3 regions of the Bradyrhizobium sp. BEA-2-5 genome follow, and region 3 is predicted to be linked to each of the others. Evidence: predicted binding sites of a transcription regulator. Region 3 holds the regulator's gene; each other region holds the start of a gene.

Region 1 (7,344 bases), 1.5 Mb from region 3:
CGCCGATGCCAGATTGTGATCGACGCACAGCACCTTCGCGCCTTCGCGCGCGAAGGTGAGCGCGGTGGCGCGGCCGTTGCCCATGCCTTCGCCGGGACTTTGGCCGGCACCCACGACGATAGCGACGCGATCTTGCAGGCGCATGTCACTTCACTCCCTGTAGCGGGTACTGCTGCAGTACCTCCTTGTAGTAAGGCTCGTTGTCGATCTGCATGGTGGCGAGCACCCGCACCACGGCGCAGTAGAATGCGATCGTCAGCACGAGGTCGGTCATGTGCTCGTCGGACAGCTCGCGCTTGATCTCGGCGAAGGTCGCCTCCGACATCGCGAGCTCGCGCACCATCTCGCGGGCGCCCTTCAGGATGGCTTTCGCCAGCGGCTCGAGCTTCGACGGCTGGCCTTTGGTCTCCGCGATCAGGCCCTGGATATCCTCGTCGGTGACGCCGAACTCCTTGCCGATCTTCACATGGTGGGTGAATTCGTATTCCGACTGCTCGAGCCAGCCGACCTGCAGGATCGCGAGTTCGCGCAGCCTGGGATCGAGCTTGCTCTTGAAGCGGATATAGCCGCCGACGCCGTTGAAGGCGCGCGCCATGTCCGGCGAGTTCACCAGCAGCTTGTGCAGATTGGTATTGCGCTTGAGCATGTCGCGATATTCGGGGGCGACCTGATCGGCTTCGAGATAGGGCAGGCGGGCCATTATTGTTGTCCTTTTTCGGCGGCTTGCGGGAGAGACGGCTGTTGTTTCAGCCGTAGAGGGCTTTGTGCTCGCTTTCGTAGTTGGCGTAGGAATCCTTCATGCTGGCGCCGTTGAGCAGCATCGTTGCGACCACCGCGTTGTCGGCATCGAACACGGTCGAGCGCACCCACATGCTCTCGGTGCGCTTGCTGCCGGAGAGCGCCGCGACCTCGCGCTCGACCCAATAGGTCTCGCCGGGAAAGAGCGGCCCGCGCAAAACACGGATCTCCTGGTCGGCGAACAGCCCGACCGCGGGGCCGCGGACCGGCAGCCGGTCCTCGCGCGCGCGGTACTGGAACAGCACGCTCAGCATCTCCATCGGAATGATGGGCTTGCCCCAGGGATTGTGCTCCAGCGAATAATAGTCCGAAGGCTCGGTGATCACCCTGAGCTTGTCGGCCAGCGAAAACGGATAGAGATCGCCCATGTTCTGGTCGAAATCCATCTTGATCGCCTGCCGCGGCGTCTTCATGCCGACCTTGATGTCGGCGAGGATCACGGGATCGGTCAGTGGCTTCAATTCGCCGAGCCGGTGACTGAGCGCCGTCTCGCTGCCGTCGCCGTCGATCGAGGCCGTGCCGCGCAGCACCTCGGTGCCGTCGCGCTTGACCATCGCGATCGTGCAAACGGTCTGGCCCGGCTTCGGCTTCTCGATCTGGGCCTGCACCTCTTCGCCTTCGAACACCGGGTTGCGGTAATGCGCCGAGAGGCATCCGGTCATGAACCAGGCGCGGCCCCAGATCCGCTCGCACAGCGGCGCGAACTGGCTGAAATGGGTCGGCCCTTCGATGGTGCCGCCCTTGAAGCCGAGCTTCTGGGCGGTTGCGTCGTCGTGGATCGAGGCGTGCGCGTCGTAGGTTTGCGCTTGCAGCATCTGCTTCGGGCTGCGCCAGGGACCCACCAGCAGATCACCGTTCTCCACGATTTCCGTCGTGAACGCGGATTCGACTGTAATCATCCTTGGTCTCCCTTTGCGCGCCACCGTTTCAAAGATGCCGGGGTTCGGCAAGGCCTCGCAGAGCAACAAGGCCTCGCAGAGCGACAAGGCCTCGCATGCGCAACATGAGATATGTGCTGCGGCCATGGAACGGAGCTGTTCATGCATAACAAAATCAGTGCATGCTGATGCATGATCATTTCGGAAGATAATCAGACCGGTTCGGACCGGCGTGGCTGACTGACGGGGAAACTGATGGCGTTGATGGAAGTTGGACTGGACGACAAGTACCGGTTGGATACGAAACGAATCTTTCTGTCCGGCACGCAGGCTCTGGTTCGACTGCCCATGTTGCAGCGCGAACGCGACCGGCTCCAGGGGCTCAACACCGGCGGCTTCATCTCGGGCTATCGCGGTTCCCCGCTCGGCATGTACGACCACGCATTGTGGCGGGCGAAGTCGCACCTCCAGCAGCACGACATCGCCTTCGTGCCCGGCCTGAACGAGGACCTAGCTGCAACCGCCGTGTGGGGCAGCCAGCAGGTCGGCCTGTTTCCTGGCGCCAAGGTCGATGGCGTGTTCGGCATCTGGTACGGCAAGGGCCCCGGCGTCGACCGCTCGGTGGATGCGCTCAAGCATGCCAATGCGGCCGGCACCTCGCTGAACGGCGGCGTGCTCGCGCTTGCCGGCGACGACCACGGCTGCCAGTCCTCGACGCTGGCGCATCAGAGCGAGCAGGTGTTCGCCGCGGCGCTGATCCCCGTGATCAATCCCGCGACGCTGCAGGACTATCTCGACCTCGGCCTCTACGGCTTCGCGCTGTCGCGCTTCTCCGGCTGCTGGGTCGGCTTCAAGGCGATCAGCGAGACCGTGGAGAGCTCGGCGTCCATCTACAGCGATCCCGAACGCATCCAGATCAGGCTGCCCGACGATTTCGAGATGCCGCCCGGCGGCCTCAACATCCGCTGGCCCGATCCGCCGCTCGAAGCCGAGCGCAGGCTGCACGGGCCCAAGATGGAGGCCGTCGCGGCCTTCGCCCGCGCCAACCAGCTCGACCGCATTGTGCTCGATTCAAAGCCGGCGCGGCTCGGCATCGTCGCGACCGGCAAGGCCTATCTCGACCTGCGCCAGGCGCTCGCCGATTTCGGCATCACCGATGCCGATGCGCAGGCGCTCGGGCTGCGCATCTACAAGGTGGCGCTGACCTGGCCGCTCGAAGCGCGCGGCGCGCGCGCCTTCGCCGAAGGTCTTCAGGACGTGCTGGTGGTCGAGGAGAAGCGCGGCTTCATCGAAGACCAGCTGATGCGCATCCTCTACAATATCGACGCGTCCAGGCGCCCGACCGTCACGGGCAAGCGCGACGAGCGCGGCGCGCCGCTGCTGCCGAGCGAGGGCGAACTGACACCGACCATCGTCGCGGCCGCACTGGTGGCGCGTTTGCGCAAGCTCGGCCATCATAGCCCGGTGCTGGAGCAGCGTTTGGCAAAACTCGAGGCGTTCGATCGCCCGGCCGAGGGCACGGGCACCGCGAAGCTGCAGCGTACGCCGTATTTCTGCTCGGGCTGCCCGCACAACACGTCGACGCGCGTGCCCGAGGGCAGCCGCGCCATGGCTGGCATCGGCTGCCACGGCATGGCCCTGTCGGTGCCGAACCGCAACACCCAGACCATCTCGCATATGGGCGCCGAGGGCGTGAACTGGATCGGCCAGTCGCCCTTCACGAGCGAGCAGCACATCTTCCAGAATCTCGGCGACGGTACCTATACGCATTCCGGGCTGCTGGCGCTGCGCGCGGCATCGGCCGCCGGCATCAACATCACCTACAAGATCCTCTACAACGATGCCGTGGCGATGACCGGCGGCCAGCCGGCCGAAGGCGCCTTCAACGTCGCGCAGATCGCGCACCAGGTCGCGGCTGAAGGCACCAGGAAGCTTGCGATCGTCTCGGACGATCCGGGCAAGTATCCCCAAGGCAACTACTTCCCGCAAGGCGCGACCATCCATCACCGCCGCGAGCTCGATGCCGTGCAGCGCGAGCTGCGCGACATCAAGGGCCTCACCGTCATCGTCTACGACCAGACCTGCGCCGCCGAAAAGCGTCGCCGCCGCAAGCGCGGGCTGTATCCCGATCCCGCCAAGCGCGCCTTCATCAACGAGCTCGTCTGCGAAGGCTGTGGCGACTGCTCGCAGGCTTCCAATTGCGTCTCGGTGCAGCCGCTCGAGACCGAGTTCGGCCGCAAGCGCCAGATCGACCAGTCGAACTGCAACAAGGACTTTTCCTGCGTCGAGGGCTTCTGCCCGAGCTTTGTCACGGTGCAGGATCCCAAGCTGCGCAAGGCCGACCGCACCGCGGCCGATCCCAAGGCGTTGTTCGCCGATTTGCCGACGCCGCCTGCGGCCGCGTTGAGCAATCCCTACAACATCCTCGTGACCGGCATCGGCGGCACGGGCGTCATCACCATCGGCGCGCTGCTCGGCATGGCCGCCCATGTCGACGGCCGCGGCTGCTCGGCGCTGGATTTCACCGGCCTGTCGCAGAAGAACGGCGCGGTGATGAGCCATGTGCGGCTCGCGCCCGCCTCCGACATGCTGACCACGGTTCGCATCGCGCCGGGCAATGCCAACCTGATCCTCGGCTGCGACCTAGTCGTCGCCACCAGCGTGCCGGCCCTGAGCCGCGCCGAGCGCGGCGTTACCCGCGCCGTGGTCAACGCCGATCTCTTGCCGACCGCGAGCTTCGTGATCGATCCCGATATCGACTTCGAAGCCAGCTCGATGCGCGATGCGCTGAACGGCGCGGTGACGCCAGGCGATCTCGACATCATCGACGCCACGGGCATTGCCGCCGCGCTGATGGGCGACAGCATCGCGACCAATCCCTTCATGCTCGGCTTCGCCTTCCAGAAAGGCGCGATCCCGCTGTCGCTGGAGGCCCTGCTGCGCGCCATCGAGATCAACGGCGCCGCGATCGAGATGAACAAGACTGCTTTCTCATGGGGCCGGCTCGCCGCACATGATCTGCAACGCGTGGTCAGCGCCGCGCGCTTCAAGAGCGCCGGCGCCGCGCCGGCCAAGAAGACGCTCGATGAGGCGATCGCGTTCCGCGCCAAATTCCTCACCGACTATCAGGATGCGGCCTACGCCAAGCGTTATCTCGACGATGTCGCGCGCGTCCGCACCGCCGAGGCGGCGGCCGCGCCGGGCTCGCAGGACCTGACCGAGGCCTTCGTAAAGGGCCTGTTCAAGCTGATGGCCTACAAGGACGAGTACGAGGTGGCGCGGCTCTATTCCGACGGCGAGTTCAGCAAGGCCTTGAGGGAGCAATTCCAAGGCAATTCCGGTCTGAAGGTCCTGCTGGCGCCGCCGCTGCTGGCCCAGCGCGATCCCGTCACCGGGCGGCTGCAGAAGCGCGAATTCGGTCCGTGGATTTTCACCGCGTTCGGCATGCTCGCGAAGCTGAAGGGCCTGCGCGGCACCGCCTTCGACATCTTCGGCTATACCGCCGAGCGCAAGATGGAGCGCGCATTGCCGGTCGAGTATTCGGCGATGATCCTGCGTCACCTCGACGGCAGGAAGCCGCTCGACTTGCCGCGCCTCGTGGCGCTGGCGAAGGCTGCGGACCTCGTGCGTGGTTATGGCCACATCAAGGAGGGCAACGTCGCCCGCTATCGCACCGAATGCGCGCGGCTGGAGCGCGCGATCAGCCAGCCGCTGGCGCAGGCGGCCGAATAGGGCAGAGCGTTTTCGAGCGAAGTGGCTACCGGTTCGCGAAGAAAACGCGTCAGAACAAGAATCTGGAGCCACGTTCCGATTCCATCGGAGCGGAGAGGGCTCCAGGCGGCGACCGGGAACTTTCCACGGCCGCCCTGGTTGACCGGTAACCCTGCCTGCAAGCGGTGGCTGGATTCGTACGGCCGAGCCCCTACATGATGGCTGTCTGTTCGAGTGATTTCAGGAGGCCGTTTGATGGTCCTGAAAAACGGTTTTGTTGCAATCGTTTGCGCCGCGTGCCTGACTTGGGGTGGCGTGGCGTTGGCCGACGAGTACGGCCCCAGCGAATTCTTCAGCCTCGATCTCTCCAAGGCGGTGCTGTCGCCGAAGCGGCTTGGCCCGCCGACGCAGTTCGAGCCCGTTCCGGTCGAGGCGAAGACCGACCATGGCCCCGATCAGCATGCAAATGTCGAGCCGCAGGTCGAGGAGCCGAAAGTCGCGCCGAAGAAAGCCGTGCGGACCACCAGGGTGACCGCACCGCACGAGAAGAAGCGCGCGGAAGTGCGCGTGCCCGCCCGCGCCAAGCTCGCGCGCCGCCACTCGAACCCGCTCGATGCGGAGGCCCGCGACACACGGATCCAGACCTGGCCGTGCCGCACCGGCGGCATTTGCAACTGGCATCGGTGAGGCGGCGCTCTCGCGCAGATCCACGTGCGCATCCACAAGAATGTTAAGCCCGTCATCCTTCGAGGCTCGCTCCGCTCGCGCTTCAGGATGACGGGTTTAGATCGAATGCTCGGCGTGCTGCGTTCCAATCGACGTAACCGAGTCATCCCGCCGTCGCAAAACCGTCGGCGGAGAGTCAAGAAACCGTAAGGCCGGAGTCAAGGAGCGCAGGCAAAACCTTCGTTGCGATTCGACGAAGGTTATTCGATGCCGACAGCGATCTCCGCGGGGCGGCGAGGCCTCACCCGGCGCCAGCTTCTGGTGCGCTCGGCGTCGACCGCCGCGCTGGCGGGATTCGGCGCGCTGGCCAAACCATATCTGAGCCGCGCCGCGGATCGGCCGGCGATCGCGGGCATCCAGTCCGGCGACGTCGCAAGCGATTCCGCTGTCATCTGGGCCCGCGCCGATCGTGCCGCGCGGATGCACGTCGAATGCGCCGCGGTCGAAAGCTTCGCCAGCATCCTGCGCGCCGCGTCCGCCGATGCGCTGCCCGAGCGCGACTTCACCGCCAAGCTGCTGCTCAACGGCCTGCCGCCGGGCCAGGACCTGTTCTATCGCGTGCGCTTCGAGGACCGCGACGGCACATCAGGCGAAAGCCGGGTCGGCCATTTCAGAACCGCGCCGGCCGACCGGCGTCCCGTCTCGTTCGTCTGGTCCGGCGACGTCGTCGGGCAGGGCTGGGGCATCGACCCCGCGCGCGGCGGCCTGCGCAGCTACCGCACCATGCTGGGCGAGCGCCCGGACTTCTTCATCCATTCCGGCGATCACATCTACGCCGATTGCACGGTGCCGTCGGAGCAGAAACTCTCCAACGGTGAGATCTGGCGCAACATCGTCACCGAGGAGAAATCCGCCGTCGCACAGAGCCTCGATCAGTTTCGCGGCAATTACAAATACAACCATCTCGACGATCACTTCCGCGCCTTCCACGCCGAGGTGCCGATGTTCGCGCAATGGGACGATCACGAGGTGACCAATGACTGGTCGCCGACCGGCACCACCGATGCGACCGGCTATGAGGCGGACGGCAGCTCGCGCCTGGTGGCGCGGGCGCGCCGCGCCTTCCACGAATTCATGCCGATGCGGCTGATGCCGGAGCGCGATGGCCGGGTCTATCGCAAGATCGCCTACGGCCCGCTGCTCGACGTCTTCATGATCGACATGCGCTCCTATCGTGATTCCAGCTGGAACAAGCAGGGCGATCCGGACCAGGCCTGCATCCTCGGCCAGA
Region 2 (7,344 bases), 3.8 Mb from region 3:
CGAGAGGCCGGAATAGGTCAGCTTCCAGCTCAGCTTCTTGCTGGCGGCATCGTAGTCGATGTCGGCGGTGCCGGTGGCGGTGCTGGTATTCGGCGGCACTTCGCTCTTGCTGTCCAGCTTCGCCGTGAACTTCTCGGCAAAGGCCGGACCGGCGAGGGCGATCGCGGCGCCGAGCGTCAGCGTGGCAAGCAAGGTCTTGTTCGACATGGTTCTCTCCCCTTTGACGTCACAGGATGGTTGCAATCTTCAAACAGCAGCTTTTCGGATTTATTCCCCAAATGATCGTGGGTGCGGCAAATTTGATGCGAGCTTGTCCGACTGGTTGCCATCATACTGGTCCATGGACTGACGCGACCAATGACGGATCGGTGAATGCTGCGACGAATTTTCCTCCTGGCGATTCTGGCCGGCGTAATCGGCTTTGGCGTGTTCTGGTGGCTGACGATCCCCGCGACCGTTGCCGCCGGCGCGCTGCCTGCCTATCAGCCTGACCTGGCCAACGGCCTCACAACGTTCAATGCCGGGGGATGTTCCTCCTGCCATGCCGTGCCGAAGCAGGACGACCGCACGCGGCTCGGCGGCGGGCTCGCGATCCCCTCGCCATTCGGCACCTTCTATGCGCCGAACATCTCGCCCGACCCGAACGACGGCATCGGCCGCTGGAGCGAGGCCGATTTCGTCACCGCGGTCATGAAAGGTACTTCGCCATCGGGCGCGCACTATTTCCCGGCGTTTCCGTATCCGTCCTATCAGCACGCCAAGGTCAGCGATGTGCGCGACCTGTTCGCCTATCTGAAGACCTTGCCGCCGGTCGCCGGCAAGGTGCGCGACCACGATTTGCCGTTTCCGTTCAACGTCAGGCGCAATGTCGGCATCTGGAAGTTCCTGTTCATGGACGGCAAGCCCTTCGTCGCCGACACCAGCAAGTCGCCGCAGTGGAATCGCGGTGCCTATCTCGTCAACAGCTTCGGCCATTGCGCCGAGTGCCACAGCCCGCGCAATGCGCTCGGCGGCATCATCTCCGGCCAGCGCTTTGCCGGCGGTCCGAATCCGGAAGGCGAGGGATGGGTTCCGAACATCACGCCGAGGGGGATCTCGGACTGGAGTGTGAAGGATATCGCCTATTTCCTCGAGAGCGGCCAGACGCCGGACGGCGACTCCGCCGGTGGGTCGATGGTGCGTGTGATCCGCAACACCTCGCAACTGTCGTCGTCCGACCGCGACGCGATCGCCGAGTACATCAAGTCGCTGCTGCCGGTCGAGGGGCCGCCGAAGCCGGTGAAGAAGGAGAAGGAGTCGTAAAGCGGGATGGGTTTTGGTTGAATCGGCTCGCCGCGGTTTCGGTTCACCTCTCCCAAGGGAGAGGTGAACTTTCGACGCCGTTCAAGCTCGACCTGATCTCATCATGCTCTCGCGGGCGCGTCCTACTTCGCGCCGAACGCCTTGAAGGTGATGATGGTGAGGGTGTCCTGGATGCCCGGCAGCACCTGCACCTTCTCGTTCACGAAATGGCCGATGTCGGTGTCCTTGTCGACGTAGAACTTTACCAGCAGGTCGTATTGGCCGGCCGTGGAGTAGATCTCGGAGGCGATCTCGGCTTCGGCGAGCGCGTTGGCGACCACATAGGACTGGCCGAGCTTGCATTTGATCTGGACGAAGAAAGGAACCATCGAAGTCGTCTCCGGGGATTTCCGCGACTATAGGCCCAAAACGGGCGGCCAAGGCAAGGGGGCGAGGCGAGGGGTCAAGGCGAGGCCAACTTGCGGTAAAGTCAGGCGAACTTGCTGCCGATCGGCGGCCGGGCTAGGACAGGCCATGGTCTTGTTCGTGATGGTCTCATTCGTATCAACCGCTGGTGCTGCAAGATGACGCCGGTCGCGCTCACCATTGCCGGCTCGGACTCCTCGGGCGGGGCGGGCATCCAGGCCGACCTCAAGAGCTTTGCGGCGCTCGGGGTCTATGGCGCCTCCGCGATCACGGCGCTGACCGCGCAGAACACCACCGGGGTGAGTGGCATCCATCCGGTGCCCGCGCCATTCGTCACCGCACAGATCGATGCGGTGTTCTCCGACCTCGAGGTCGGCGCGGTCAAGATCGGCATGGTGGCGCAGGCCGAGACAATTGCAGCGATCGCCGATGGGCTGAGGCGCTGGGCGCCGCGCCATGTCGTGCTCGATCCGGTGATGGTCGCTACCTCCGGCGATCGGCTGCTTGCCGCCGAGGCGGTCGATGCGCTGAAGACCCTGCTGTTTCCGCTGGCCTCGCTGATCACGCCGAACCTGCCGGAAGCGGCGGCGCTCTTGAACGAGCCGGTCGCCTCAAGCGAGGCCGACGTCGAGCGACAAGGCAACCGATTGCTGGCGATGGGGTGTCGTGCGGTGCTGGTCAAGGGCGGCCACGGCCACGGCGCCGACAGCATCGACTATCTGATCGACGCCGAGCGCAGCATCGCGCTGGCTGCGCCGCGGATTGCGACCGCCAATACGCATGGCACCGGCTGCTCGTTGTCCTCGGCAATCGCAGCAGGGCTCGCGAAGGGCGAGAGCATGGAGACCTCCGTGCGCAACGCCAAGGCCTGGATCACCGAAGCAATCGCCGCCGCCGATCGTTTTGCCGTCGGCCACGGCCATGGGCCGGTGCATCACTTTCACAAATATTATTGAAGCCCGGAGCTGCGTAGCCCGGATGGAGCGCAGCGAAATCCGGGAACAGATCATCCGCGGACGCAGAACCCCGGATTACGCTGCGCTTCATCCGGGCTACGTCGTCTTCGTTCACTGAAGATGGAGCTCGTCATTGCGAGGAGCGATAGCGACGAAGCAATCCATCTCCCCGCTTGCGGCGCAATGGATTGGTTCGCGTCGCTCGCAATGACGGTAGATCAGCGTTCCTGTGCATTTCAGTGCCTCTTCCACACAGTCGCGACCGCCGATGTCGCCAGATTGTCGCACGCTGCTGTTATCCGCAGGGAAGCGGCGTACTGCTGATTCTCGTTAACTGTTTGTGGGGCCTTGGGTCGCGGGGATCGTCATCGCCTTGTCACAGGAATCTGTTAGGTGCACAGGCATGGGAAGCGACTCCTTGAGTGAAGAAAGCCCGGAGCGGCGCTTTCGCACCTTGTTCATCTCCGACGTCCATCTCGGAGCCCGCGGTTCTCAAGCCGATCTACTGCTCGACTTCCTGCGCTACCACGATGCCGACACGATCTATCTCGTCGGCGACATCGTCGATGGCTGGGCGCTGAAATCGAACTGGCATTGGCCGCAATCGCATAACGATCTCGTCCAGAAGCTGCTGCGCAAGGCGCGCAAGGGCGCCAAGATCATCTACATCCCCGGCAATCACGACGAGTTCCTGCGCAACTATTACGGCACGCATTTCGGCGGCATCGACGTCGTCGAGAACACGGTTCACGCCGGCGCCGACGGCAAGCGCTATCTCGTCATCCACGGCGACATCTTCGATCTCGTGGTGCAGAACGCGCGCTGGCTCGCCCATCTCGGCGACAAGGCCTACGATTTCGCGATCCAGATGAATCGCCTCGTCAACTTCTTCCGCCGCCTGTTCGGTGTGCCCTACTGGTCGCTGTCGCAATGGGCCAAGCAGAAGGTCAAGAACGCCGTCAACTATATCGGCGCGTTCGAGCAGGCGCTCGCCGCCGAGGCGCGGCGCCACGAAGCGGACGGCGTGATCTGCGGCCACATCCACTACGCCGTGATCCGCGACGAGGCCGGCATCCGCTACATGAATTGCGGCGACTGGGTTGAGAGCTGCACCGCCCTGGTCGAGCATGACGACGGCCATTTCGAGATCATCACCTGGGCCGACCCGGTGCGCCGGATCGCGCCGGTTCCGCGAGTGACGGCACGCGCTGCATGACGCATATCCTGGTCGCGACCGATGCGTGGCATCCCCAGGTCAACGGGGTTGTCCGCACGCTGACCATGATGGCACAGGCGGCGAAATCGCTCGGCGTCGAGGTGAGCTTCCTGACGCCGGACGAATTCCGCACCTTCGCGATGCCGAGCTACCGCGATCTGAGGCTGGCGCTGCCGTACCGGGCCAAGGTCGCAAGTCTGATCGAGGCGGCGAGGCCCGAGAGCATCCATATCGCGACCGAGGGCCCGATCGGGCTTGCGGTCCGCCGCTATTGCCGCCAGCGCAAGCTGCCGTTCACGACCAGCTTCCACACCCGCTTCCCCGAATATGTCTCGGCGCGGACGCCTGTCCCGGAAGCCTGGGTGTGGCGGGCGCTGCGCTGGTTCCACAGGCCGAGCCGGGCGGTGATGGCGGCGACTCCGGCGCTGGCGGCCGAGTTGCGTCAGCGCGGCTTCCGCAACGTGGTGCTGTGGTCGCGCGGCGTCGATACCGCGCTGTTCCATCCGCGCGACGTCGATCTCTGCCTGCCGCAGCCGGTCTATCTCAGCGTGGGCCGGGTCGCGGTGGAGAAGAATCTCGAGGCTTTCCTCGACCTCGATCTGCCCGGCACCAAGGTCATCGTCGGTGACGGCCCGGCGCGGGCCTCGCTGGAGCGGAAATATCCGGACGCTGTGTTCCTCGGCGCCCGCCATGGGGAAGAATTGGCTGAGATCTACGCCGCGGCCGATGTGTTCGTTTTCCCGAGCCGTACGGATACGTTTGGTCTGGTGCTGCTGGAAGCGTTGGCCAGCGGCCTGCCGGTTGCCGCTTTTCCGGTCACCGGTCCCCGCGACGTGATCGGCGCGGCGCCGGTCGGCGTGCTCGACGCGGATCTGCGCCATGCCTGCCTGGAGGCGCTCAGCATCCCGCGGCAGGCCTGCGTCGATTTTGCCGCGCTTCACACCTGGCAAGCCTCAGCCCGGGTGTTCATCGACCGCTGCATGAACGTCCGCCCCGCGCCGCCAGACGGCGAGGGGGAGGCGCTCGAATTCGGTGCCGAAGAGCACCATTTTGTGGCGCTGCCGGCGACCCAGCCGACCTCACGCTAGTCAGGTCACGCTAAAGCGTCTTGCCCGCCAGCCCGGCGCCGCGATACAAATCGCGAATGACGGACACCGTTCTCAATCCACCCGTCGCTGCCGCGGACATCGATGCCGCCGCAAGGGTGGTCGCGCCGTTCGCGGTGCGCACGCCGCTCCTGACCTTCCCCGTTCTCAACGAACGCGTCGGCAGCCAGATTTTCCTGAAGCCGGAGATGCTCCAGCGCACCGGCTCGTTCAAGTTCCGCGGCGCCTTCAACAAGGTGTTCTCGATCCCGCAGGACAAGCGCGCCGGCGGCGTGGTTGCGTTCTCCTCGGGCAACCATGCCCAGGGCGTGGCAGCCGCGGCAAAGATCCTCGACATGCAGGCCACCATCGTGATGCCGGCGGACGCGCCGCTGTCGAAGCGCGAGCGCACCAGATCCTACGGCGCCGAGGTCGTGCTGTACGATCGCGACAAGGACGACCGCGAGGCGATCTCGCGCGGCATCGCCGAGAAGCGCGGCGCGACGCTGGTGAAGCCCTATGACGATCCCTTCGTGATCGCGGGGCAGGGCACCGCCGGCCGCGAGATCGCCGAGGACATGGCCGCGCTCGGACTGACGCCCGACATCGTGGTCGCGCCCGCTTCGGGTGGCGGATTGATCGCGGGTGTTGCGACCGCGGTGAAGGCGAAATATCCGCAAGCCCAGGTGATCGTCGCCGAGCCCGCGGGCTATGACGATCACGCCCTGTCGCTCAAGGTCGGGCATCGCCAGGCGCATCCGGTCGCGGCGCGCACCATCTGCGATGCGCTGATGGCCTTGATGCCCGGCGAGATGACCTTTGCGATCAACAGCAAGCTGCTCGCGCGCGGCGTCACAGCATCGGACAAGGAAGTCGGCGCGGCCGTCGCGTTCGCCTATCGCGAGCTCAAGCTCGTGGTGGAGCCCGGCGGCGCCGTCGGCCTCGCCGCGCTGCTCGCGGGGCGTCTCGACGTCGCTGGGAAGAACGTCGTCATCGTGCTCTCGGGCGGGAACGTCGACGCGGACCTGTTCGCGAAACTCGTCGCCTGACATCGGGTTAGGCGCAGATGCTGCCGCGGTACATGAGCTGGCTCGCGTTGCGCGTGCGGTTCATGGGACATGAATGCTTCGCGCGCCGGTCGTCATGCGCGGGCCTGCCGCCTCCGCTCAAGCTTCGGCGCGCCTTCGCAGCAAAGCCTTGGCGAAGCCGGGACCCGCGCATCCATCTCGAAGGAAGCTTTTTGATCGATGGATTGCCGGGTCAGGCGGCAATGACAGGATATGAATAGGCCGGCGCTTACGAGAAGAACGCGATCTTCTCGGCCTGGGTCATGCGGCGGATCGGCGCGAGCGGGTCGTTGGCCGGCGCGCGCGGCTTCTGCAGGATGCCGCTGGCGAGGATGGTCGAACCGAGTGAGATCTCTGCTGCGGGAGCAGGGGCAGGCTCAACGGCGGGCGGGAGAGGCGGCGGCATCACCAGAGTTTCGGCAATCGGCGCCACAGCCACTGGCGGCGGCTCGATCTTGACCTCGAGTTTCGGTGCGGGCGCCAGTGCAGGCTCCGGCTGAATGGCCGGCGCGGCTACTTCGGGTTCGGCCGCCATCGCCTCGGCGACTCGCATCTCCTCGGCGGCGCGCATTTCCTCGGCGATCGCCTCCTCGTCGATCGGATCGGCCGCGCCCATCTCCATCGCGATCAGGTCGAGTACCGCTTCGTCGTGGGCGTCGGCCGCCGCTTCGTCGGTGACGCGGGCGAGTTCCGCGGCTTCGGCTTCGGCCAGCGCGGCTTCAGCCTTGAGCCATGCTTCGCTCGGCTGCGGCATGACGGCCGTAGCGGCCTCAGCGGCGGGAATCGCGGCTTCGACGTTCGACGCCGCAGCGGCCTCCTGAGGCGGCGCTGGCGGCGTAGCGGCCATATCGGGGGCTGCACTTTCGGCCATCGGTGGCGGCGCGGAGGCCGCCGCCGGCGGCTCCGCAACCGGCGCCTCGGCCACAGCAGGCTCGGCCGCAGGCGTCGCCATCTTGTCCGGATCGAACTCGCTGAGGCGGCGGGCCAGCGCAGCGAAGGCGGCATCCAGCACGGCCTTGGCATCGTCCATCGAGACCTCGGCAGCACCGGCCTCGATCGCGCTGACCTGGGAATCGATGATGTCGCAGATCCGGCCGTCATTGCCGATCTCGCGCAGCCGCCAGGAGATCTCCCTGATCACCCGCACGCCCTTGCGCACCGGCGCGAGGTTCTGCTCGAAGCTGACGCCGTCGAGCGCGGCGATGGCGGAGGCCTGGGTGGCCTCGATTGCGCCGCGCAGGGCGGCCAGCGCCTGCGCCAGCTGTTCGTCCCTGATCGCCGCTGCGGCGGCTTGCCGCTGTGCGCTGAGGCTT
Region 3 (7,344 bases):
GGCTTCCAGGTCGCCATGTGGCACCTGGTCGAAGCCGTCCATCGGCGGACCGAAGCCCTCGAGATATTTTGCAGAACCGGTGGCGGCCAGCGTCGCCAGCGTGCGGCCATGGAAGGCGCCCTCGAATGTGATCAAGCGATAGCGCTCAGGATGCCCCTTGGAGAAGTGATGGTGGCGCACCAGCTTGATCACGCCTTCCAGCGCCTCGGCACCGGAATTGCAGAAGAATACGAAGTCGGCAAAACTTTCATTGCACAGACGCGCCGCGAGCTTCTCGCCGTCCGGGCTCTGGAACAGGTTCGACATGTGCCAGAGCTTCGTCGCCTGCTCCTGCAACGCCTTGACCAGCGTGGGATGCGCATGGCCGAGCGCATTCACCGCCACGCCGGAAGTGAAATCGAGATAGCGATCGCCATTGGTCGCGATCAGCCAGGCGCCCTCACCGCGCTCGAAGCCGAGATCGACCCTGGCGAAGACGGGGAGCAGATGCGACGTGGCAGCGTTGGTCATGGCGATCACTGACGGTTTGAAGCCGACAATTGCCGCGCGCCTTGACGCCAGCGCAGCAACGGCCAGCTTCGGAAAACAAAACGGCCGCCTTTGCGGGCGGCACGTGGCGGGCATTCTATGCTGCGGTCAGTAAGTGTCAATCGCCACGAAGTGGCCTTCCTGCAATGCGAAACGAGCGCAATCCGGAGCATTCCGGTGCGGTGGAAAACCCTCATCGAACTGCTTAACTGTGTGGGAACATGTGGACGCGAGTCGGCGGACTCTTGCGCGGGAGTCACGCCATATTGTAGCGTTTGGACTGTCAGATACGACATCTCGTGCAGCGGTACTGGACCCTCTAAGTAGCCTTCGTGTCTCGCGTAAACGTTCGGGCGCAACACCGTGCCCGGCGAGGGCTAAGGGATTCTGGCCGCAGGGATATTTGTCCAGATTGGCTCGCAGCGCCGCTCCAACGATTGGCCGGCGCTACGCGAAGGGAAGAATGCAATGACGGTTTTGACCTGGTCCGATGATCGCGTCGAGCAGCTGAAAAAGCTCTGGGAGGCCGGACTTTCGGCCAGCCAGATCGCGGCGGAGCTCGGCAATGTGACCCGCAATGCCGTGATCGGCAAAGTGCACCGGCTCGGCTTGTCCGGCCGCGCCAAGAGCCCTTCGTCGGCAGCGCCCCGGCCGCGCAAGGCGCGCCCCGCGCAGCACATGATGCGGGTGACCCGCCCCGTTGCCCGCGGCAACACCGCGCTGGCGCAGGCCTTCGAGGTCGAGGTCGAGGCCGAACCCGTCACCTACGACAACGTGGTGCCGATGAGCCAGCGGCTGTCACTGCTGGAGCTGAACGAGGCGACCTGCCACTGGCCGGTCGGCGATCCATCGAGCCCGGATTTCTTCTTCTGCGGCGGCAAGGCGCTCTCCGGCCTGCCCTACTGCGCCCAGCATTCGCGCGTGGCCTACCAGCCCGCCGCCGATCGCCGCCGGCCGTCGGCGAAACCGCAGATCAAGTGAGCACTCGGGAAAACGTCGGAAGAACTCAAAAACAAATCCCCGCGAAAGCGGGGATTTTTTTGTGTGACGTAGCTCGGCTATATGCCCAGCGTCGTCCCGGCGCATGCCGGGACCCATACGCCGCGGCCGGCGCAATCGGCAAGCGGCCAGACGGCTCTCTAACAACGCCCATTCGTGGTTATGGGTCCCTGTGTCTTGGAAGTCTGTCAGGATGGGTTGGGCGGGAAGCCGTTGGGTCCTTGGCGCTTGACGCCGTGAGCCGGCTCGGCCTCCCGCCCGTTCCATTACCAACCTGAACAGTTGCACGAGGCTGCGCCAACAGACCTCGCATCACAGGGACAGGCACCGTGATCATACCCCCTCGTTATGTCGGAATCGACGTCTCCAAGAAGCATCTCGATATCTTTGATGAAGCTGACGGCGTGTCCAGGCGCATCGCCAACGCGGCACAGGCCATCACACAGCAGGTGGCGCGTTGGCGATGCGATGCGCTGGTCGTCTTCGAGGCCACGGGCGCCTATGACCTCGCGCTTCGCGAGGCCCTAAGCCAGGCCGGTGTCCGCTTCGCTCGGATCAATCCGGCTCGAGCTCGCGATTTTGCGCGGGCCAGCGGCCAACTTGCCAAAACCGATCCGATCGATGCACGGATGCTGGCGGCCTTTGGCCGGGTCATGCAGCCGGCAACCGAGCGGGCCGCCAATCCCGCCCGCAACGCTTTGGCAGGGCTTGCAAAACGGCGGGACCAACTGGTTCTCATGCGCGCGCAGGAGAAGAACCGGCGCAGCGAGGCCGACGACCGCGCCATGGCCGAACGGATCAGTCGGCTCATTGAGGTTCTCGACGGCGAGATCGCCGAGATCGAGGCCGATATCAACGCATTGACCAAGGCCGAGCCGGAGATCGCGGACGATGCGCGGTTGATGCGCTCACTGCCGGGCGTGGGTCCCGTGGCTTGCATGCAGCTGATCGCGAAGATGCCGGAACTTGGACATGTTGGAGCGAAGCAGATCGCCGCGCTCGCGGGCCTTGCCCCCTTCAACGTCGACAGCGGCGCCTTCCGTGGAAAACGCAAGATCGCCGGCGGCCGAAAGCGCGTTCGTGACGCCCTCTATATGGCGGCTCTGAACGCGGTTCGTCGGGCCGATCCATTCAAGGCCTTCTACGCGCGGCTGCGACAGGTCGGCAAACCAGCCAAGCTCGCTCTCATTGCCGTCGCCAGGAAGCTCCTAACGGTCCTCAACGCCATGATGCGCGACAGAAAGCCCTACCTGCAGACCAAGCCGACATAACAGTTGCCGGCTCCCGTGCGCAATTGCGCACTAGTTGTGGCCGTTACGGCTGCGGCTCCGCCTTCGCAAACCGATCGTCCAGCGCATAACCGGCGCCACGGACGGTGCGGATCGGATCCTGCTCGCGGCCGAGATTGAGCAGCTTGCGCAGGCGGCCGATGTGGACGTCGACAGTGCGCTCGTCGATGTAGATGTCACGGCCCCAGACGCTGTCGAGCAGCTGCTCGCGCGAGAACACGCGGCCGGGATGCTCCAGGAAGAACTCCAGCAGACGGTATTCGGTCGGGCCGAGATCGATCGGCCGGCCCGAACGCGCCACGCGGCGCTTGTCGCGGTCGAGCTCGATATCGCCATAGGCGAGCACGGTGGCGAGCCGCTCGGGGCTGGCGCGCCTGAGCAGGCCCTTCACGCGGGCCAGCAGCTCCGGCACCGAGAACGGCTTGACGATGTAGTCGTCGGCACCGGTCGCAAGTCCCCGCACCCGCTCGCTTTCCTCGCCGCGCGCGGTCAGCATAATGATCGGCAGCTGCTTGGTTTCGGGACGGGTGCGCAGCCGCCGGCACAGCTCGATGCCCGACAGGCCCGGCAGCATCCAGTCGAGCACGATCAGATCGGGAATGTGCTCCTTGAGGCGGGTGTCGGCATCATCGCCGCGCATCACCGTCTCGACGTCATAGCCTTCCGCATCGAGATTGTAGCGCAACAGCGTCGTCAGCGCTTCCTCGTCTTCGACTACCAGAATGCGTGCGCTCATCGGTTTAAGTTCTTTCTCTGTGGTGATCCGTTGCCCAGACGCAAACCGAAACGCTTACTTCCTTGAGCATAGTCCCCGCGGAAACGAGTTGTCGAAGGACAATCCGGTTCCGCGCTTGCCGATCAAGCCTCAGCTGCCCGGCACCGTCGTGGCGAAGGTCGTCATGTCGCCCTTCGGCCGCTTGTCGGTGATCGCCTGGCCCTCGATCATGTAGAACACGGTCTCGGCGATGTTGGTGGCGTGGTCGCCGATCCGCTCGATGTTCTTGGCACAGAACATCAGATGGATGCAGAACGAGATGTTGCGCGGATCCTCCATCATGTAGGTGAGGAGTTCGCGGAACAGCGAGGTGCAGATGGCGTCGACTTCCTCGTCGCCCTTCCACACCGCCATCGCCGCCGGCAGATCGTGCGCGGCATAGGCGTCCAGCACCGACTTGACCTGCTGCTGCACGAGGTCGGTCATGTGCTCCAGGCCGCGGAACAGCTTGAGCGGGTGGAAGTCGGTCTCCAGCGCGGCGACACGCTTGCCCATGTTCTTGGCGAGATCGCCGATCCGCTCGAGGTCGGTCGCAACGCGCATGGCCCCGACGATCTCGCGCAGATCGACGGCCATCGGCTGGCGGCGGGCGATGGTGAGCACGGCGCGCTCCTCGATGTTGCGCTGCAGATTGTCGATCTCGATGTCGGCGGCGACGACGCGCTGACCGAGCGTGACGTCGCGGCGGATCAGCGCGTCGACGGAATCGACGATCATGCGCTCGGCGATGCCGCCCATCTCGGCGACCAGGCGCGTGAGTTCCTGGAGGTCGGTATCGAAAGCCTTTGCGGTATGTTCAGAACCCATGGCTTGTCTCCCTCAACCATGGTCCCGGGGATCATGGTTTCGTGTCCTGAATTTTAGCATGACCTGATCGGAAAACCGGTTGCCACTTTTCCGGATCATGCGCCGGTCAGCCGAACCGGCCGGTGATGTAATCCTGCGTGCGCCGGTCGCTCGGCGACGTGAAGATCTTGCTGGTGTCGTCGAACTCGATCAACTCGCCGAGATACATGAAGGCGGTCTTGTCGGAGACGCGCGCCGCCTGCTGCATGTTATGGGTGACGATCGCGATCGTGTAGTTCTCGGACAATTCCTGGATCAGCTCCTCGACCTTGGCGGTCGAGATCGGGTCGAGCGCCGAGCACGGCTCGTCGAACAGGATCACCTCGGGCCGCACCGCGACGGTGCGGGCAATGCAGAGGCGCTGCTGCTGGCCGCCGGAGAGCGACAGGCCGGAGGCGTTGAGCTTGTCCTTGACCTCGTTCCACAGCGCGCCGCCGCGCAGCGCCTTCTCCACGCGACCGTCCATCTCGGACTTCGAGATCTTCTCGTAGAGGCGGATGCCGAAGGCGATGTTCTCGTAGATCGTCATCGGGAACGGGGTCGGCTTCTGGAACACCATGCCGACCCGTGCGCGCAGCAGATTGAGGTCGAGCTTGGGGTCGAGCATGTTGGTGTGGTCGAGCAACAGCTGGCCGGTGGCGCGCTGGCCCGGGTAGAGGTCGTACATCCGGTTGAAGATGCGCAGCAGGGTCGACTTGCCGCAGCCGGACGGGCCGATGAAGGCCGTGACGCGATTGGTGCCCAGCGCCAGATTGATGTTCTTCAGCGCATGGTGCTCACCGTAGTAGAAATTGAGGTTGCGCGCGGTGACCTTCGGCGGCGCTTCCGGCAGCGGAACCTGGGGAACGTGGCCCGCGGCAGTCGTGGAGACAGAAAGCTCGGTCATTTTGCGGCCCTTTCGGCACCAAGGATACGCGCGCCGATATTCAACGCGAGCACGGTGAATGTGATCAGCAGCGCGCCGCTCCAGGCGAGTTGCTTCCAGTAGGCGTAGGGGCTCTGCACGAAGTTGTTGATGGTCACCGGCAGGTTGGCCATCGTCTTGTCCAGGCCGAGGCTGAAGAATTGGTTCGACAGCGCCGTAAACAGCAGCGGCGCGGTCTCGCCCGCGACGCGAGCCGTGGCCAGCAGCACGCCGGTGATGAGGCCCGAGCGCGCCGCACGGTAGGCGATGCGCTTGATCACCAGCGAACGCGGCAGACCGAGCGCGGAGGCCGCCTCACGCAGCGGGTTCGGCACCAGCAGCAGCATGTCCTCCGTGGTGCGCACCACCACCGGGATCACGATCACGGCGAGCGCCAGCGCGCCGGCGATGGCCGAGAAGCCTCGCATCGGAACCACGACCGCACCGTAGATGAACAGGCCGATGATGATCGAGGGCGCCGACAAGAGGATGTCGTTGATGAAGCGGATCACTGAGGTCAGCTTGTCGTTGCGGCCGTACTCGGCGAGATAGGTGCCGGCGAACATGCCGAGCGGCGCGCCAATGCCGACGCCGATCACGGTCATGATCACCGAGCCGACGATGGCGTTGCGCAGGCCGCCCTCGGTCGATCCGGGCGGCGGCGTGTTCTGGGTGAACAGCTGCACGCTGAGGCCGGCAAGGCCGTTATAGAGCAGCGTGATCAGGATCAGGGCCAGCCAGGTGACGCCGAACAGCGCGGCGCCGATGCAGAGGCCGCGGATGACGATGTCCCAGCGGCGGCGGCGCGAATTATAGATCGGGTTCATGGCTTCACTTTCCGGCCTTGGTTTCCAGGCGCATCAGCATCAGCCGCGCGGCTGCGAGCACGAAGAACGTCAGCACGAACAGGAGCAGGCCGAGCAGGATCAGGCCGGACTGGTGCAGGCCGTCGCTCTCGGCGAACTCGGATGCGATCGCCGCCGAGATCGTGGTGCCCGGAGCGAAGATCGACGAGGAGATGCGGAACGAATTGCCGATGATGAAAGTCACCGCCATCGTCTCGCCGAGCGCGCGGCCCAGCGCCAGCATGACGCCGCCGATGATGCCGACGCGGGTATACGGGATCACCACGCTGCGCACGACTTCCCACGTGGTGCAGCCGACGCCGTAGGCGGCTTCCTTCAGCACCGGCGGCACCGTCTTGAACACGTCGACCGAGATCGAAGTGATGAAGGGCAGCACCATGATGGCGAGGATCAGCGCGGCATTGAACAGGCTGAGATAGGACGGGGGACCTGCGAAGATCGCGCCGAGCACGGGCACGCCGTCGAACACCTTGATCATGAAGGGCTGGAAGGTGTTGGCCAGGAACGGGCCCAGCACGAAGAAGCCCCACATGCCGTAGATGATCGAGGGAATGCCGGCGAGCAGCTCGATCGCCATGCCGATCGGGCGGCGCAGCCATTGCGGACAGAGCTCGGTGAGGAAGATCGCGATGCCAAGCCCGACGGGAATGGCGATCAGCATCGCGATGAAGGAGGTGACGAGCGTGCCGTACATCGGCCCGAGCGCGCCGAGCACGGGCGGATCGGCCGAAGGGGCCCAGCGCTGCGTCCACAGGAACGACAGGCCGTATTCCTTGATCGCCGGGAGGGCGCCCACGATCAGCGAAATGATGATGCCGCCGAGGATCAGCAGCACCGAGATCGCGGAAAGCCGCGTGATCCAGTAGAAGGTGATGTCACCGAGCTTGAACGCGCCCAAGGCCTTGGCGCGATCATACGGTCCCGCGGCTTCCATCACATCGCTCTGAACAGCCATGTCTGCCACGCCAATCCCCTCTTTAGTATGCAAAAGCCACGCAAACCGCTACGCCCCGAAGCGATCTTCACTGACGCATTTGGCCGGGCGTCGTCGTTCCAGCCACGCCCCTTGAGGCGCGAACCCCGGCCTCGATCCCGCGCTTGTTGCCGCGGTGATGGAGACCGGGTCTTGGTCGCTCG

Evidence for each region. The regulator PhoB, encoded in region 3, activates phosphate uptake and scavenging genes when phosphate is short. The targets are predictions, from matches to a motif close to TGTCATNNANCTGTCAT.
Region 1: the regulator PhoB is predicted to act here: its motif matches at 6,215-6,231, upstream of RX327_RS11705 (alkaline phosphatase D family protein).
Region 2: the regulator PhoB is predicted to act here: its motif matches at 3,027-3,043, upstream of RX327_RS26680 (UDP-2,3-diacylglucosamine diphosphatase).

What each region holds. Positions count from the first base shown of each region.
Region 1 covers NZ_CP136629.1:2,496,546-2,503,889, forward strand. Annotated here, with positions in the region: gene RX327_RS11680 (SDR family NAD(P)-dependent oxidoreductase) at 1-144, opposite strand, end outside; gene RX327_RS11685 (carboxymuconolactone decarboxylase family protein) at 146-700, opposite strand; gene RX327_RS11690 (hypothetical protein) at 747-1,697, opposite strand; gene RX327_RS11695 (indolepyruvate ferredoxin oxidoreductase family protein) at 1,932-5,408, shown strand; gene RX327_RS11700 (hypothetical protein) at 5,643-6,074, shown strand; gene RX327_RS11705 (alkaline phosphatase D family protein) at 6,321-7,344, shown strand, end outside.
Region 2 covers NZ_CP136629.1:5,634,339-5,641,682, reverse strand. Annotated here, with positions in the region: gene RX327_RS26700 (CHRD domain-containing protein) at 1-207, opposite strand, end outside; gene RX327_RS26695 (cytochrome c) at 373-1,302, shown strand; gene RX327_RS26690 (Lrp/AsnC family transcriptional regulator) at 1,425-1,670, opposite strand; gene thiD (bifunctional hydroxymethylpyrimidine kinase/phosphomethylpyrimidine kinase) at 1,866-2,663, shown strand; gene RX327_RS26680 (UDP-2,3-diacylglucosamine diphosphatase) at 3,067-3,879, shown strand; gene RX327_RS26675 (glycosyltransferase family 1 protein) at 3,876-4,967, shown strand; gene RX327_RS26670 (threonine/serine dehydratase) at 5,024-6,013, shown strand; gene RX327_RS26665 (hypothetical protein) at 6,261-7,344, opposite strand, start outside.
Region 3 covers NZ_CP136629.1:982,100-989,443, reverse strand. Annotated here, with positions in the region: gene RX327_RS04495 (aspartate aminotransferase family protein) at 1-510, opposite strand, end outside; gene RX327_RS04490 (GcrA family cell cycle regulator) at 997-1,509, shown strand; gene RX327_RS04485 (IS110 family transposase) at 1,857-2,798, shown strand; gene phoB (phosphate regulon transcriptional regulator PhoB) at 2,842-3,552, opposite strand; gene phoU (phosphate signaling complex protein PhoU) at 3,682-4,398, opposite strand; gene pstB (phosphate ABC transporter ATP-binding protein PstB) at 4,505-5,323, opposite strand; gene pstA (phosphate ABC transporter permease PstA) at 5,320-6,168, opposite strand; gene pstC (phosphate ABC transporter permease subunit PstC) at 6,173-7,162, opposite strand.